DNA from 3 places in the Marinobacter nanhaiticus D15-8W genome. Region 1 is predicted to be linked to each of the others. Evidence: predicted binding sites of a transcription regulator. Region 1 holds the regulator's gene; each other region holds the start of a gene.
What was found. The regulator FliA, encoded in region 1, starts transcription of late flagellar genes. The targets are predictions, from matches to a motif close to CTAAAGTTTNNNNNNNNNNNGCCGNTAA.
Positions count from the first base shown of each region.

Region 2: fliD (flagellar filament capping protein FliD) is a predicted target of FliA. The motif match lies at 2,953-2,980, and genes of this name have one in related genera.
Region 3: RE428_RS06900 (methyl-accepting chemotaxis protein) is a predicted target of FliA. The motif match lies at 1,693-1,720, and genes of this name have one in related genera.

Region 1 covers NZ_AP028878.1:3,310,927-3,315,338, forward strand. Annotated here, with positions in the region: gene RE428_RS14680 (chemotaxis protein CheA) at 1-825, opposite strand, end outside; gene RE428_RS14685 (protein phosphatase CheZ) at 839-1,624, opposite strand; gene cheY (chemotaxis response regulator CheY) at 1,641-2,027, opposite strand; gene RE428_RS14695 (RNA polymerase sigma factor FliA) at 2,253-2,990, opposite strand; gene RE428_RS14700 (MinD/ParA family protein) at 3,080-3,892, opposite strand; gene flhF (flagellar biosynthesis GTPase FlhF) at 3,993-4,412, opposite strand, start outside.
Region 2 covers NZ_AP028878.1:2,075,785-2,080,196, forward strand. Annotated here, with positions in the region: gene RE428_RS09365 (flagellin N-terminal helical domain-containing protein) at 1-411, opposite strand, end outside; gene RE428_RS09370 (flagellin N-terminal helical domain-containing protein) at 882-2,312, shown strand; gene RE428_RS09375 (flagellar protein FlaG) at 2,386-2,808, shown strand; gene fliD (flagellar filament capping protein FliD) at 3,024-4,412, shown strand, end outside.
Region 3 covers NZ_AP028878.1:1,531,542-1,535,953, reverse strand. Annotated here, with positions in the region: gene RE428_RS06910 (L,D-transpeptidase family protein) at 1-259, shown strand, start outside; gene cfa (cyclopropane fatty acyl phospholipid synthase) at 266-1,357, opposite strand; gene RE428_RS06900 (methyl-accepting chemotaxis protein) at 1,773-3,449, shown strand; gene RE428_RS06895 (PEP-CTERM sorting domain-containing protein) at 3,559-4,242, opposite strand.

The DNA of each region.
Region 1 (4,412 bases):
ACCCGCCGGCGCACTGTCACCCTTGCCTTGTGCCGGCGATTTCTCGTCAGCGGCGCCGGGAGCAGCACCCTTGAACTGACCCTTGCCGTGCAACTCGTCCAGCAGGGATTCAAATTCGTCGTCGCTGATGTCGTCGCCGCCGCTCGCGGCACCAACACTGCTGTCATCGGCAGCAGCCTGTGGCGCACCGCCGTGCTGGCCCTTGCCATGGAGGTTGTCCAGCAACTGCTCGAATTCGTCGTCGGAAATTTCATCATCACCCGAAGACGACTCAGCCGTGCCCGACTTTCCATCATCTTCGCCTTCAAGGGCATCGAGGAGCTTCTCGAACTCGTCATCGGTGATATCGCCGTCATCAGCCTTCGGGCGTTCGACAGTTTCAGGGGCCTCTTCCACTGATTCGACGGGCGCCTCTTCGACAGGCTCATCCGCGCCCTGAGGCAGCGCGAGCTTGTCAAGGGCCGCAATCAGGGCCGGATCGGCCGGCGTCGGCTCTTCACGGTTACGGACCTGGTCGAACATCGAGTTAACGTTGTCCAACGCTTCCAGAACCACGTCCATCAGCTCCGAATCCACCCGGCGCTTATGATTGCGCAGGGTATCGAAGACGTTTTCCGCCGAGTGACAACAGTTGACCAGGGCTTCAAGTTGCAGGAAGCCCGCACCGCCCTTAACTGTGTGGAAACCCCGGAAGATGGCATTCAGGAGATTGCTGTCGTCCGGGTTCTGCTCGAGATCGACCAACTGCTCGGACAACTTTTCCAGTATTTCACCGGCCTCTACCAGAAAATCCTGGAGAATCTCTTCGTCAGCATCAAACGCCATACGGTGTCCTCAATCAAAAACCAAGGCTAGACAGGAGATCATCAACATCATCCTGGCCTGAGACGACATCTTCGCGCTCTTGAGCGCGCATCTGGGGCCCTTCACCTTTCTCGATACTCTCCTTGATCTCGCCCAGTTCGTGGACCGTTCCGGTGATCTGATCGACATGGCTGGCCATGACCACAAGGCTCAGCAGGTGTTCTTCAACTTCCTTGACCAACGTGGTCACCTTCTGGATAACCTGACCTGTCAGGTCCTGGAAATCCTGTGCCAGCAGGATTTCAGAGAGGTGCCCATAGAGCAGCTCCGCATCGTTGGCGGTATGTTCGAAAAAGTTATCGATCCGCTGGTAGAGTTCCCGGAACTCGCTCGGTCCGATTTCGCGGCGGCGCAGCTTGTGCCATTCCTCCCGTATTGCCTGGGCCTGCTCGCGCATGGCGTTGGCCTTGGGCATCGCCTCTTCCACCAGGTCCATGGTGCGATTGGCCGCATTACCGGTCATCTGCACGACATAGGTCAGGCGGTCCGAGGCGTCGGACATCTTAGACAGGGCTTCCTGCTGCTCTGCGTTCTGCGGATCGATCTGGAAATTACGGATCGCTTCGTGGAGGCTTCGGGTCAAACGACCCACTTCCCGGTAAAGGCTCTGGTCGCGAACCTCGTTGAGATCATTGATCAGGCGCATCGCCGACGCGTAGTCGCCGGCATCCACCATATTCTTGAGTTCCCCAGCCTGAAGCTGGAGTTTCTCGACGACTTCAGGGTCGAGCTTACCGGTGTTGTTCTTTGGATTGCCCATGATGGCGCTCTGATACTCAGGACTGGATACGTTCGAAGATTTTTTCGATCTTTTCCTTCAGGACAGCCGCCGTGAACGGCTTAACCACGTAACCGTTCACCCCGGCCTGGGCCGCGGCAACGATCTGGTCGCGCTTGGCTTCCGCAGTCACCATAAGCACCGGTAGATTCTTAAGACTGTCGTCGGCGCGAACGGCCTGTAACAGCTCGAATCCGGACATACCGGGCATGTTCCAGTCGGTCACCAGGAAATCGTACTTGCCGCTTTTCAGCATCGGCAACGCCGTGTTGCCATCATCCGCTTCGTCGGTATTGGTAAAGCCCAGGTCGCGAAGCAGATTCTTGATGATCCGCCGCATCGTGGAAAAGTCGTCCACGATCAGGATTTTCATGTTCTTGTCCAATTGGACCTCCACTCATTAATGCCGGGAATAGCAACGACTCTTGGCCCTGGCCACCCGCGTAGTGCGTCTATGGGAGCTGGCACCTCCCACCTCACGGATGCACTTCACCAGCCTGGCACTTTCGAAGCATTGCCTATTCTGTCCGCTGGGCGCGATCTGTAAAGCGCCCGTTACCAAAAACTACACTTTACGTATGAGCACGTTACGCGTGTGCGATCCGGTTACTCAGGCGGCCTGCCATCCGCTCAGCCGCGCTTTCAGGCGCAACGCCGCCTGGCTATGGATCTGGCTGACCCGACTCTCGCTCACGCCGATCACTGCACCGATCTCTTTCAGGTTGAGCTCTTCCTGGTAGTAGAGACTCAGTACCAGCTTCTCGCGCTCCGGCAAACTGGTGATCGCGTCCGCCAGGCTGCGCCGGAAACCTTCAGACGAAAGCGCTTCGAACGGTGCATCAGGAACAGCGTCTTCTTCGTTTATCGGCACCTCGCCGGATTCATTTAGCTCATCGAGACTAAAAAGTCGGCCACCGTTAGAATCTGCCAGGCAGGCGTGGTATTCGGAAAGGGACATGTCTAGCTCGTCAGCCACCTCGGCGTCGATGGCCTCGCGCCCGGTCCGGTCTTCTACAGCCTTGATGGCCTGGGCGATACGACGGGAATTACGGTGAACCGAACGCGGTACCCAGTCGCCCTTGCGGATCTCATCCAAGATGGCGCCCCGAATACGGATACCGGCGTAGGTTTCGAACGATGCGCCCTTGGACGCCTCGTATTTCTGCGCAGCTTCCAGCAGCCCGATCATGCCGGCCTGCATGAGATCTTCCAGCTGCACAGAGGCAGGTAAACGCGCCAGGAGATGCAGCGCGATTTTCTTAACCAGCGGCGCATGCTGCTCGACAAGGTCATGGGCCTTGCGTTCGCTGGTTTGGTGATAGATTCCCAGGCCTTTTGCCAACTTCATGAATCCGGATTGCCCAAATCAGGGAGCCTTTGGTTCTATCGGAGACTCCAGAGAATAAATGACCGTCAAATCCGTCAGTCGGTTACGCCTCAGGCTTCCACCAGACGCTCGACGAAGAATTCAAGGTGACCGCGGGGCGATGACGGCAACGGCCAGTTGTCGACCTTCTGCGCCAAGGCCTTGATCGCTAGCGACGCTTTGGCCCGCGGATAGGCATCGAGCACGGCACGCTGCCGCTGTACCGCTTTCTTGACGGCTTCGTCGTAAGGAACCATGCCCACATATTGTAGCGCAACATCCAAGAAGCGCTCGGTTACGCGGGTTAACTTCCCGAAAAGATGCTTGCCTTCCTGCTCGTTGCGGACCTGGTTGGCCAGGATGCGAAAACGGTTGACGCCATAATCACGGTTCATCAGCTTGATGAGCGCGTAGCAATCGGTAATGGATGTGGGTTCGTCGCAGACTACCAGCAACAGTTCCTGCGAGGCCCGGAGAAAACTGACGACGCCCTCGGAAATCCCCGCCGCGGTGTCGACGATCAGTACGTCGATCTGATCGCCAAGCTCGCTGAAGGCATTGATCAGACCCGCATGCTCCATAGCGGTGAGCTGGGTCATGCGCTGGGTGCCGGAGGAGGCAGGCACGATTTTGATGCCGCCAGGACCATCCACCAGGACCTCCCGCAGCTCGCATTCGCCCGACAGCACGTCAGCCAGGTTGTGATGCGCAGTGATGCCCAGCAGTACGTCGATGTTGGCCAGTCCCAGATCGGCGTCCAGAACGACAACACGACGCCCCATTTGGGCCAGGGCGATTGCCAGGTTGACTGAGACGTTGCTCTTGCCAACGCCCCCCTTGCCGCCGGATACGGCAATTACCTGAACCGGGTGTGGTTTACTCATGCCGGATACGGTCTCTCGCGACGATATTGTTGATTGTTGACTGCCGGCCATGAGCCAGCCTTTCAAGGTCTCGATACGACACTGTCGAAGATTCCCTGATTCAGGCTCCTGCTGCAACCATAGCCGTCTCCCGAGCCTCACGCAGCCGCTCTACGCCCAGTCGCACCAGGGGCACTGACTGCGCCGGGTGAATATCTTCAGGGATGCGCTGGCCATCCGTGTAGTAGGCCACCCGAAGCCCCGTTTCCATGGCAAATCCCAGGACTTCGCCGAGGGTCAATGCCTCATCCAGCTTAGTCATGATACACCCGGCAGGCTTGGCCATCTTATAGCAATGCCATGTGGATTTCATAATGCGCGGCTGGCTGGTTGCCGCCAGCACCAGGTACGGCTTGATCGGATGATAGCTGGACGCCAGTTCCTCAAGCTGCTCCTGGTGCCCGCGGTCTGAATGGGTCAGGCCGGCAGTATCGACCAGAACCAAACGCTTGTCCGAGAGATCGTCAAGGATCTGGTCCAG
Region 2 (4,412 bases), 1.2 Mb from region 1:
TAGTTTGAGACCGTTGAACTCGGTGGTCTGTGCGATACGCTCCAATTCCTGTTTGAGCTGATTGACTTCAGCCTGCAAAGCACGGCGATCCGTCGCGGAATTGGTCGAGTTCGCAGACTGTATTGCGAGCTCACGGATGCGCTGCAGTATGTCGGTTGACTCTGATAGGGCTCCCTCTGCCACCTGCGCCAGGGAAATACCGTCATTGGCATTACGGACCGCCTGGTTCAGGCCGGCGACCTGAGCGGTGAAACGCTCAGAAATGGCCAGGCCTGCCGCGTCATCCTTTGCAGAGTTAATGCGCAAACCGGAAGATAGGCGTTGCAGGGCCGTGTTCGCATCTTCCTGCGAGCGGTTAAGGTTCCGTTGAGCGTTCAGTGACGCAATGTTGGTGTTAATGATCTGAGGCATGTTGTCTCTCCTTGCCAGGAAAAGCCGGAAACCTAGTGCCCGATCACAGGGACGCCGCACCGGCAAACGTTCAACAAATGAAGCTATTGCAAGCGATAAAGCGAATGGCGTGCCAGTTTTTAATTTTTTATCTAAGTTTATATAAAATAAGGGAAAAATAGATGTTGTGTTTAACGCGTGCTCGATGAGGCGCCAAAACATTGGCTTGGGATGAGGAAAGCGATTGCCGCTTTTTTTCCCGACGACGATCACAGCAAGACTAATTTCGCGTTTTATTAAACCTTTATTTTTCAAATAATTAAGGTGGATTGGGTTCGGTTTTACATTACTTAACAATAAAAACGCTAAGCCCACCTAAAGGATTCCCGGGATGCGCCGCTAAGCATTACAGCAGGGCGGCGCACCCAATAAACGAGAACGGGCGCCAGACCTCTTCCAAGAGAAACTTAATAGGTTTTAGGAGAAGCATCATGGCTCTCGGTATCAATACAAACGTCGCATCCCTTAGCGCACAGAACCAACTGAACAAGTCACAGAGTCTTTCAAACCAGGCGCTCGAACGTCTTTCGTCTGGTCTTCGCATCAACTCTGCAAAAGATGATGCGGCAGGTCTGGCAATTTCATCCCGTTTCCAGTCCCAGATTAATGGTTTGAGCGTTGCACAACGAAATGCGAACGACGGTATTTCCTTGGCCCAGACAGCTGAAGGTGCCCTCGGTGAAGCCGGTGACATCCTCCAGCGGGTCCGTGATCTGTCGGTTCAGTCTGCCAACGAAACCAACTCAGCCTCTGACCGTCAGGCGCTGCAAGACGAAGTGAACCAGTTGGTCTCCGAGCTTGACCGTATTGCCAATACAGCTGAGTTTAACGGCAAGAAGCTTCTTGATGGTTCCTTCGGAACTGCGGTATTCCAGGTTGGAGCCGACGCCAACGAGACCATTTCTGCCACCACTGCTGACTTCCGTACGAACCAATACGGCTTGCAACGCGTAGACGGCGCTGCGGCTTCAGCAACCGCAGATGCGGTCGGTAGGGTTGCTACGGCGGAAACAGTCACTGTTAACGGTGCTCTCGGTTCCGATACCTTTGACACTGCGGCGGGCGATAGCGCTGCGGATGTGGCCAAGAAGGTCAACAACATCTCTGATGTGACTGGCGTCACGGCTTCCGCTCGTACTTCAGCTGACGCAACCTTTGCAGCTGGTGGCGCATACAGCCTGGATATTCAATCGGATAATTCGGACGCGGTAACTGTTTCTTTCTCGCTGAGTGCGGGCACCGGCCAGAGCGCGCTTAGCGCTGCCGTGACGGCGATCAACGATGCAACGTCCAAGACAGGTGTTACTGCTCAGGTAAATGATGATGCTACCGGCATCACTCTGACGAACGCCAAGGGCGAAAACATCTCGATTACGGCAAACGGTGCTCAGGCAGGTGCCGTGACGATGGGTGGTCAAAGTGTTACTGCGGACGGTGAACAACTGACTCTGACCGGCGAAGTTACGTTCGACTCAGACCGTTCGTTCAGCCTCTCTGCGACTACTGCGGGTGAAGTTGTAACCGCTGCTTCAGAGGTCTCTGATCTGGAAAAGGTTTCAGAGCTGGATATCACTTCGGTTTCTGGTGCTACTGACGCCATCGCCATTGTTGACTCTGCTCTGAACGCGGTGAACTCGCAGCGTGCGAAGTTTGGTGCCCTTCAGAGCCGTATGGAAAGCACCATCTCCAACCTGCAGACGACCTCAGAGAACCTGAGCGCTGCAAACAGCCGGATCCTGGACGCAGACTTCGCCGCTGAAACTGCGAAGCTGTCCAAGTCCCAGGTTCTGCAGCAGGCTGGTATCTCTGTCCTGGCGCAGGCTAACGCCCGCCCGCAGCAGGTTCTGTCCCTCCTGCAGTAATAGGGGTAGAGCGGTAATGGCCGGTCCCCTTCGGGGACCGGCTTTCCGCCGTGACATGCTAGCGAGGTGAGCTATGAATGACGTAAACCTGAACAGCCCGGATTTGAAGCTGGTTCGCTCCAGTGAGCAAGCTCCGGCTCGGGCGTCTGCGTCACCTCAGGCAGAAGGAAACAAGCCTTCCGCTCGAGTCCAGGAACCCGGTGTTTCTGTTGCACTTTCCGGCGAAGCCCAGTCCAGGGTCGATCGGTTGGAGGAGCAGCGCGATACACAGCGGGAGTCGCTCGACCAAGCCGTCTCCCGATTGAATGACTTTGTTCAGACTGTCCAGCGTGACCTGCAGTTTGAAGTGGATAATGACTCTGGAAAGACCATTGTGCGCGTTGTCGATCAGCAGACAGACCAAGTCATTCGGCAAATTCCTGATGATGTGGCTCTGAGGTTGGCCGAAAATTTGCAGCAGGAAGAACCGCTGACGTTGTTTAACATCGAAGTGTAGTGCCTTTGCCGGTTTTACCCAGACGTTAAATAGCGGTATTTCAGCACCGCCGCCTCCGCGAGGAGCCGGCGGTGTTCGCGTTTCGGGCGACCAGGAAGTGAGTCCGACGCTCAACATTTTGTTACAAATTCGACGGCGTGAGGGGCAAAGATTTGCCGCTTTCGGCCGATAAGCATACAAATGGATTATGGCGCCTTCTCGGGGAGGCTTTCGATATGGCAGGTATTTCGTCACTCGGTATAGGTTCTGGGGTCCTCAACTCGGATCTGGTGGAACAGCTTGTAGCTGCGGAAAGGAAACCGGCTACCGATCGCCTTAATTTTAATCAGCAGCGTGCAGAAGCCTTGATTTCTGCCTATGGCACGTTGCGTAGCGCAATAACAGAATTGCGCCTCCCCATGCGTCAACTGAGTTCTCCCGATAACCTGAAGTCTTTTTCGGCGACAACCTCCAACGACGATATTGCCGTAAGCGTGGATAGCACAAAGGCAAGCCGAGGCAGTTATACAGTCAAAGTGGATAGCCTGGCTCAGGCACAGTCGCTAGCTTCTGGAAGCTTCGAGGACAAAGACAGTACGGCAATCGGTTCCGGCACGCTGACTCTGAATGTTGCCGGCGAGACCAAGTCCATTGTGATCGATAGCTCTAACAACACCCTTCAGGGGTTGGCCGGCGCGATAAACGAGGCTGGCCTCGGGGCAACGGCTGGCATCATCGACACTGGTGATGGGTACCGTTTGGTTATGTCTGCCGAGGAAACCGGTACAGACAATGCTATCTCTATCACTGTGAGCGATAGCGATGGGTCCCTGGACGATGGTATGGGGCTTTCGAAGTTTGCCTTCGATTCCCAGAATCAGAATCTGACAGAAACTGTCGCTGCGAAAGATGCCAAGGTGCAAGTTAATGGCATAGCGATCACCCGACCCACTAATTCGATCGAGAATGTCATCGATGGTTTGACGTTCGAGGTCGCTGAGGAAGGCGCTACTTCTGTTGTCAAAGTGGAGCAAGACACAGGCGCGGTTGCTGATCGGGTTCAAGCGTTCGTAGATAAATTCAATGCCTTGCAGCAGACCATCGATGGGCTTGCGGGTTTCAACGCCGAAACAGGGCAAGGCGGCCTGCTGTCTGGCGACGCCACGGTCAGGAATATCCAGAGCCAGCTCCGCAACGTTCTTACGCGCGTAGTGCCAGGTCTTGAGAATGCATCCGTTCGAACCTTGGCCGATGTGGGTATCACGACAGACTATAAAACGGGAGGCCTGTCGTTTGACCGTGAGACGTTCGAGAAGAAACTAAAGTCCAGCCCGGACGATGTGACTGCTTTATTTGCCGAGCAAGGCCGTGCGACCGATCCGCAAGTAGAGTTTGTAAGGAGCGGGTTGAATACTGAGCCGGGCGACTACGCGATTGAAATAACCCAGGCGGCGACACAAGGGCGGTTGCAGAGCGCAAATGTGGGCTCCGGTGATGTGACGATCAATACGGATAACGACGACCTCACATTTGAGGTAGACGGCTCGACTTCAGTAAGTATCAAGCTAACCGCAGGAACATACACGCGGGAGGCTCTGGCGGAAGAAATCCAAACGCAGTTGAAC
Region 3 (4,412 bases), 1.8 Mb from region 1:
CCGCTTCTACAGTTCCGGCTGTGTCCGGGTGGAGGATGCCATGAGCCTCACGCGATTATTGTTCCGGCATGCCGGTCCCGACCTCCAACAGCGACTGGAATCGGCCGTGGCTTCCGGGGAATCCAAAAACGTTCACCTGTCGCGGGGTGTGTATATCCTGATGGCTTATTGGACGGCCGAGGCAGACGCCTCCGGCCGTATCACCTACCGCCCGGACGTCTATGGCAGCGACGGCCAGTTGCTGGCTTTTCTGGACTAGTGATGATCAGACAGCGCGGGGATAGACACCCTCAACGCCGCCCTTGGAGAGCACCCACTGCCACAGCTGGATATCCCGCGCACGGAAAATCCCGGCGCAGGACAGCAGGTAGTAACGCCACATGCGGTAGAACCGCGGTCCCAACTGCTTGGCAAAGCGTGGCCAGTTTTCCTCGAAGTTCTCGTACCAGGCCATAAGGGTGCGATCGTAATCGGCGCCGAAATTGTGGACGTCTTCCAACACGAAGAGATTGTCGACGGCATCACCGATCTGGCCGACTGAGGGCAACTCGCCGTTAGGGAAGATATAACGGTCGATCCAGGGATCGGTGTAGGGCTTGCGTTCGTTCTTGCCGATCGTATGCAACAGGAACAGCCCCCCGTCTACCAGGCAGCGGTGGGCGACGTCCATGAAGGTGCGGTAGTTCTTGTTGCCGACATGTTCGAACATGCCCACGCTGACTATGCGATCGAAGGTATCGTTGACTTCCCGGTAGTCCTGCAGGCGGAATTCCAGGGGCAGATCGGGATACTGCTTCCTGGCCCAGGCCGCCTGTTCCCTGGAAATCGTCACGCCGACGCATTCCACGTCATAGTGTTCGGCGGCATACGCCATGAAGCTGCCCCAACCGCAGCCGATATCCAGCACCCGCATGCCCGGCTCCAACCGGAGCTTGCGACAGATCAGCTCCAGCTTGGCTTCCTGCGCTTCGTCGAGGGTTTCGGCGTCCTTCCAATAGCCGCAGGTGTAGGTCATGCGCCGGTCCAGCATGGCGCCATAGAAATCATTACCCAGATCATAGTGCTGCTCGCCCACCTGGTAGGCCCGTTTCAGGCTCTGGCGGTTGAAGAATCGGCTTTTCAGGGCCTGCCATATAACGGTGGATGGCCTGACTTTCTGCTCGAGATGGGCCCGCATGACCCGGTTGAAGAACTCGTCGAGCTGCTCCACCTCCCAATCGCCGTCCATATAGCTTTCGCCCAGTCCCATGCTTCCTCCGGCGAACACCCGCTCCGGCACGCCCGGCGCCAGCAGCTGCATGTCCCAGGGCCGGCTACCGCCGATCCGGACGTCCGCCTGCTCCAGCAAATCCCGCATCAACCGATGTACCGACGATCGCTCGGATAGAAATTCCGATTCCACTCTTCTGGGCATATCCACGAAAAAACACACCTCGACGCTTACTTATATGAATGCTCTTTTACACCTCCAAAATAACCTAAAGCTATCAATAATCTGAATTAGTTAGTTTTTATTGCTGGACCAGTTTAACGCTATCGCACGTGTATAGATTGGCGTATGCCAACTGCAACGGCATACGCGCTGACGACTGAGTTTCTATAGGTCTAGAACTGAAGGCGTATCGATGCTTGAACCTGGATAAAACCTGGCCCGCCGAGGGTTGCTCGTGCAACAACCTTTTACATTTCACGCTGGAGCAATAGCGGGCGCTGCCGATAACAAGAGTCAGACAACAACTAATTAGTTTATTCAACGATCGGATTATCTACTGATGAACCTATTTAACCGCTTGCGTATTCGTTCCCGACTGCTCATTGCTGTCCTGGTACCCGTTATTTTGACCGCATTCACTATTACCTGGTTCACCGTTAACCAGATCGAGCAGGATGGTGAAGCAGAAATCGATCTGCTGCGCGTAAACCTGCTCGAGGCCCGGAAGGCAGGACTAAAGAACGTCGTGGAAACGGCCTACTCGGTCGTTCAGGACGTCATTGACGATCCATCACTCAACCAGGAAGAAGCCAAGCAGGAAGCCCGTGAGCGACTCCGTGCGATGACCTTTGGTGACAGCAACTATGTCTTCGCCTATACACGCGACGTGTTCAATCTCGCCTACCGCCCGGACCCCGGCCGCGAGGGCCCGACAACCAAACCGGAGGTGCGCAAGCTCATTACCGACATCTTCAAGGCAGCAGCCGGGGATGGCTTCCATGCCTATGAGTGGCCAAACCCCGGAACAGGAAACGTCGAACAGAAGGTCTCCTACGCTACCCTGATCACGGAGTGGGACTGGATGATCGGCGCCGGCGTCTACACCACCGACATCCAGGCGGCCCTATCGGCCGCTGAACGGAAGGTCCAGTCACATATCGCTGGTACCATCAGCTTTTTCGCCATTATCACGGTCGTCGTTGTTCTCATCGCGCTGAGTATCGGCCTGCTGGTTGGGCGTAGCGTCACCGCCCCGATCAAGCGCGTAAGCACTACGATGCGTGAGATCGCGGAAGGCGAAGGCGACCTGCGTCAACGACTGCCTGATGAAGGTAACGATGAGCTGGCAGAGTTGGGCCGTCGCTTCAACGCGTTCGTTATCAGGATCCAGAACACGATCCAGCAAGTGGGCGCCACAACGGATCAATTGGCGTCAGCTGCCGAAGAACTGAGCCGGGTATCGGTCGAGACCCGCGCATCGGTCCAGGCCCAGGGTTCCGAGACCGACCAGATTGCCTCGGCCATCAACCAGATGGCGGCCACGATCCAGCAGATTTCCGGCAATGCCAATGAAGTGGAAAGCGCCGCTTCCGATGCCGATCGCCTCGCCCGGGACGGCGGTGCGACCATTGGCCAGGCCCAGGCAGCGGTCAATCAGTTGTCTGAGGAAATCGAGGATACGGCGAGCAGTATCAGCGCCCTGGCGAAAAAATCCGACGATATCCAGCAAGTGCTGGACGTCATCCATGCGGTCACCGAACAAACCAATCTGCTGGCACTGAATGCGGCTATCGAAGCGGCTCGCGCCGGCGAACACGGGCGGGGTTTCTCGGTGGTCGCGGATGAAGTGCGTCAACTGGCTCGTCGCAGCGCGGAATCGGCAGACCAGATCAGGGGCATGATCGAAGGCTTCGTGACCGAGTCAAAAGCGGCGGTAGAGCGCATGAAGACCTCACAGAACCGGTCCGGCGAAACGGTCGAACGGATCAACCATGCGACCACCGCACTGCGCACAATCGAGAGTTCGGTGGGTACGATCCACGATCAGGTCACACAGATTGCGACGGCGTCGGAGCAACAAAGTCAGGTTGCCGAGGAAATCAATCGCAATATCGTGCGAATCGTTGAAGCCGCCCAGCGCAGCGATACTGGAACAATCCAAACCAACGAAGCCAGCGAGGAGTTGGCTCGCCTGGGCGAAAACCTGCGCGAATTGGTGGGTCAGTTCCGGGTCTAGTGGAAACAGGCAAAGAGGGGCGGAACTGGATCAGTTTTTTGGAACCCAGAAAAGCGCCGACCCGCAGGATGCGGGTCGGAGCACAAGTTACGGATCTCGGGTATGTCGCTTAGGATTTGCGACGGGCAGCAGCACCCATGCCCAACAGACCCATACCGAACAATGCGAGGGTACCTGGCTCGGGCACCGCTTCCACGTCGGTCAGACCAACGACTAGGTCGTTGTAGTCACGGTCGCCAGCTTCCTGGTCTTCGAAGGCAACGACCAGGTTGGAGCCGAACAGGCCTTCACCTGAGGTACCGACGGTATCGTATATCAGGGCCGGATCGAAGCCATCGTTCATCTCCGGATCTGAGTAGTACTTGTTACCGTCGCCGTTGTCGATATAGAAGCCGAAGGTAGAACCCACTTCAGCAGATTCCTCGGTGGTCAGGTTCGTGGCCTCACCGGTAGCGAGGTCGAACGAAATGGTAACGCCGGTGTTGACGTCAGTTCCACCGGTGAAGAGTGAAAGCTCTTCGCCTGTGTTTTGGTCATAGATACCGAATGAGTTACCGCTTGCCAGGTTGGCATACTCGGCTAGAAGAGTGACGTTGCTATCGTCGAGATCGCCGTCGGTATCCGTGAGTGTAACGTAGCTCGCATACGTATCGCTGTACTGACCTTCGGAAACGTCGGCGAATACCTGATCGCCGTCGTCTGACTCCAGATCAGCCAGATCCGTTGGCATAGCAGCGACACTGCCTGCAGCGAACATAAATACGGAACCTGCGAGTAGCTTCTTTGCGAACATACATGTCCTCCTGGACTTTACTTCCTACTGAATATCCCTCGCCGACGAAACGTCTGTAACGAGGCATGCACCCCCTGCAACGCAATGTCGATGCCAACCCGGGCGAATACGCGTCTCAGGCCTTTCTGAAACATCCTTAATATTCAATTTGTTAAAAGAGAAAACACATC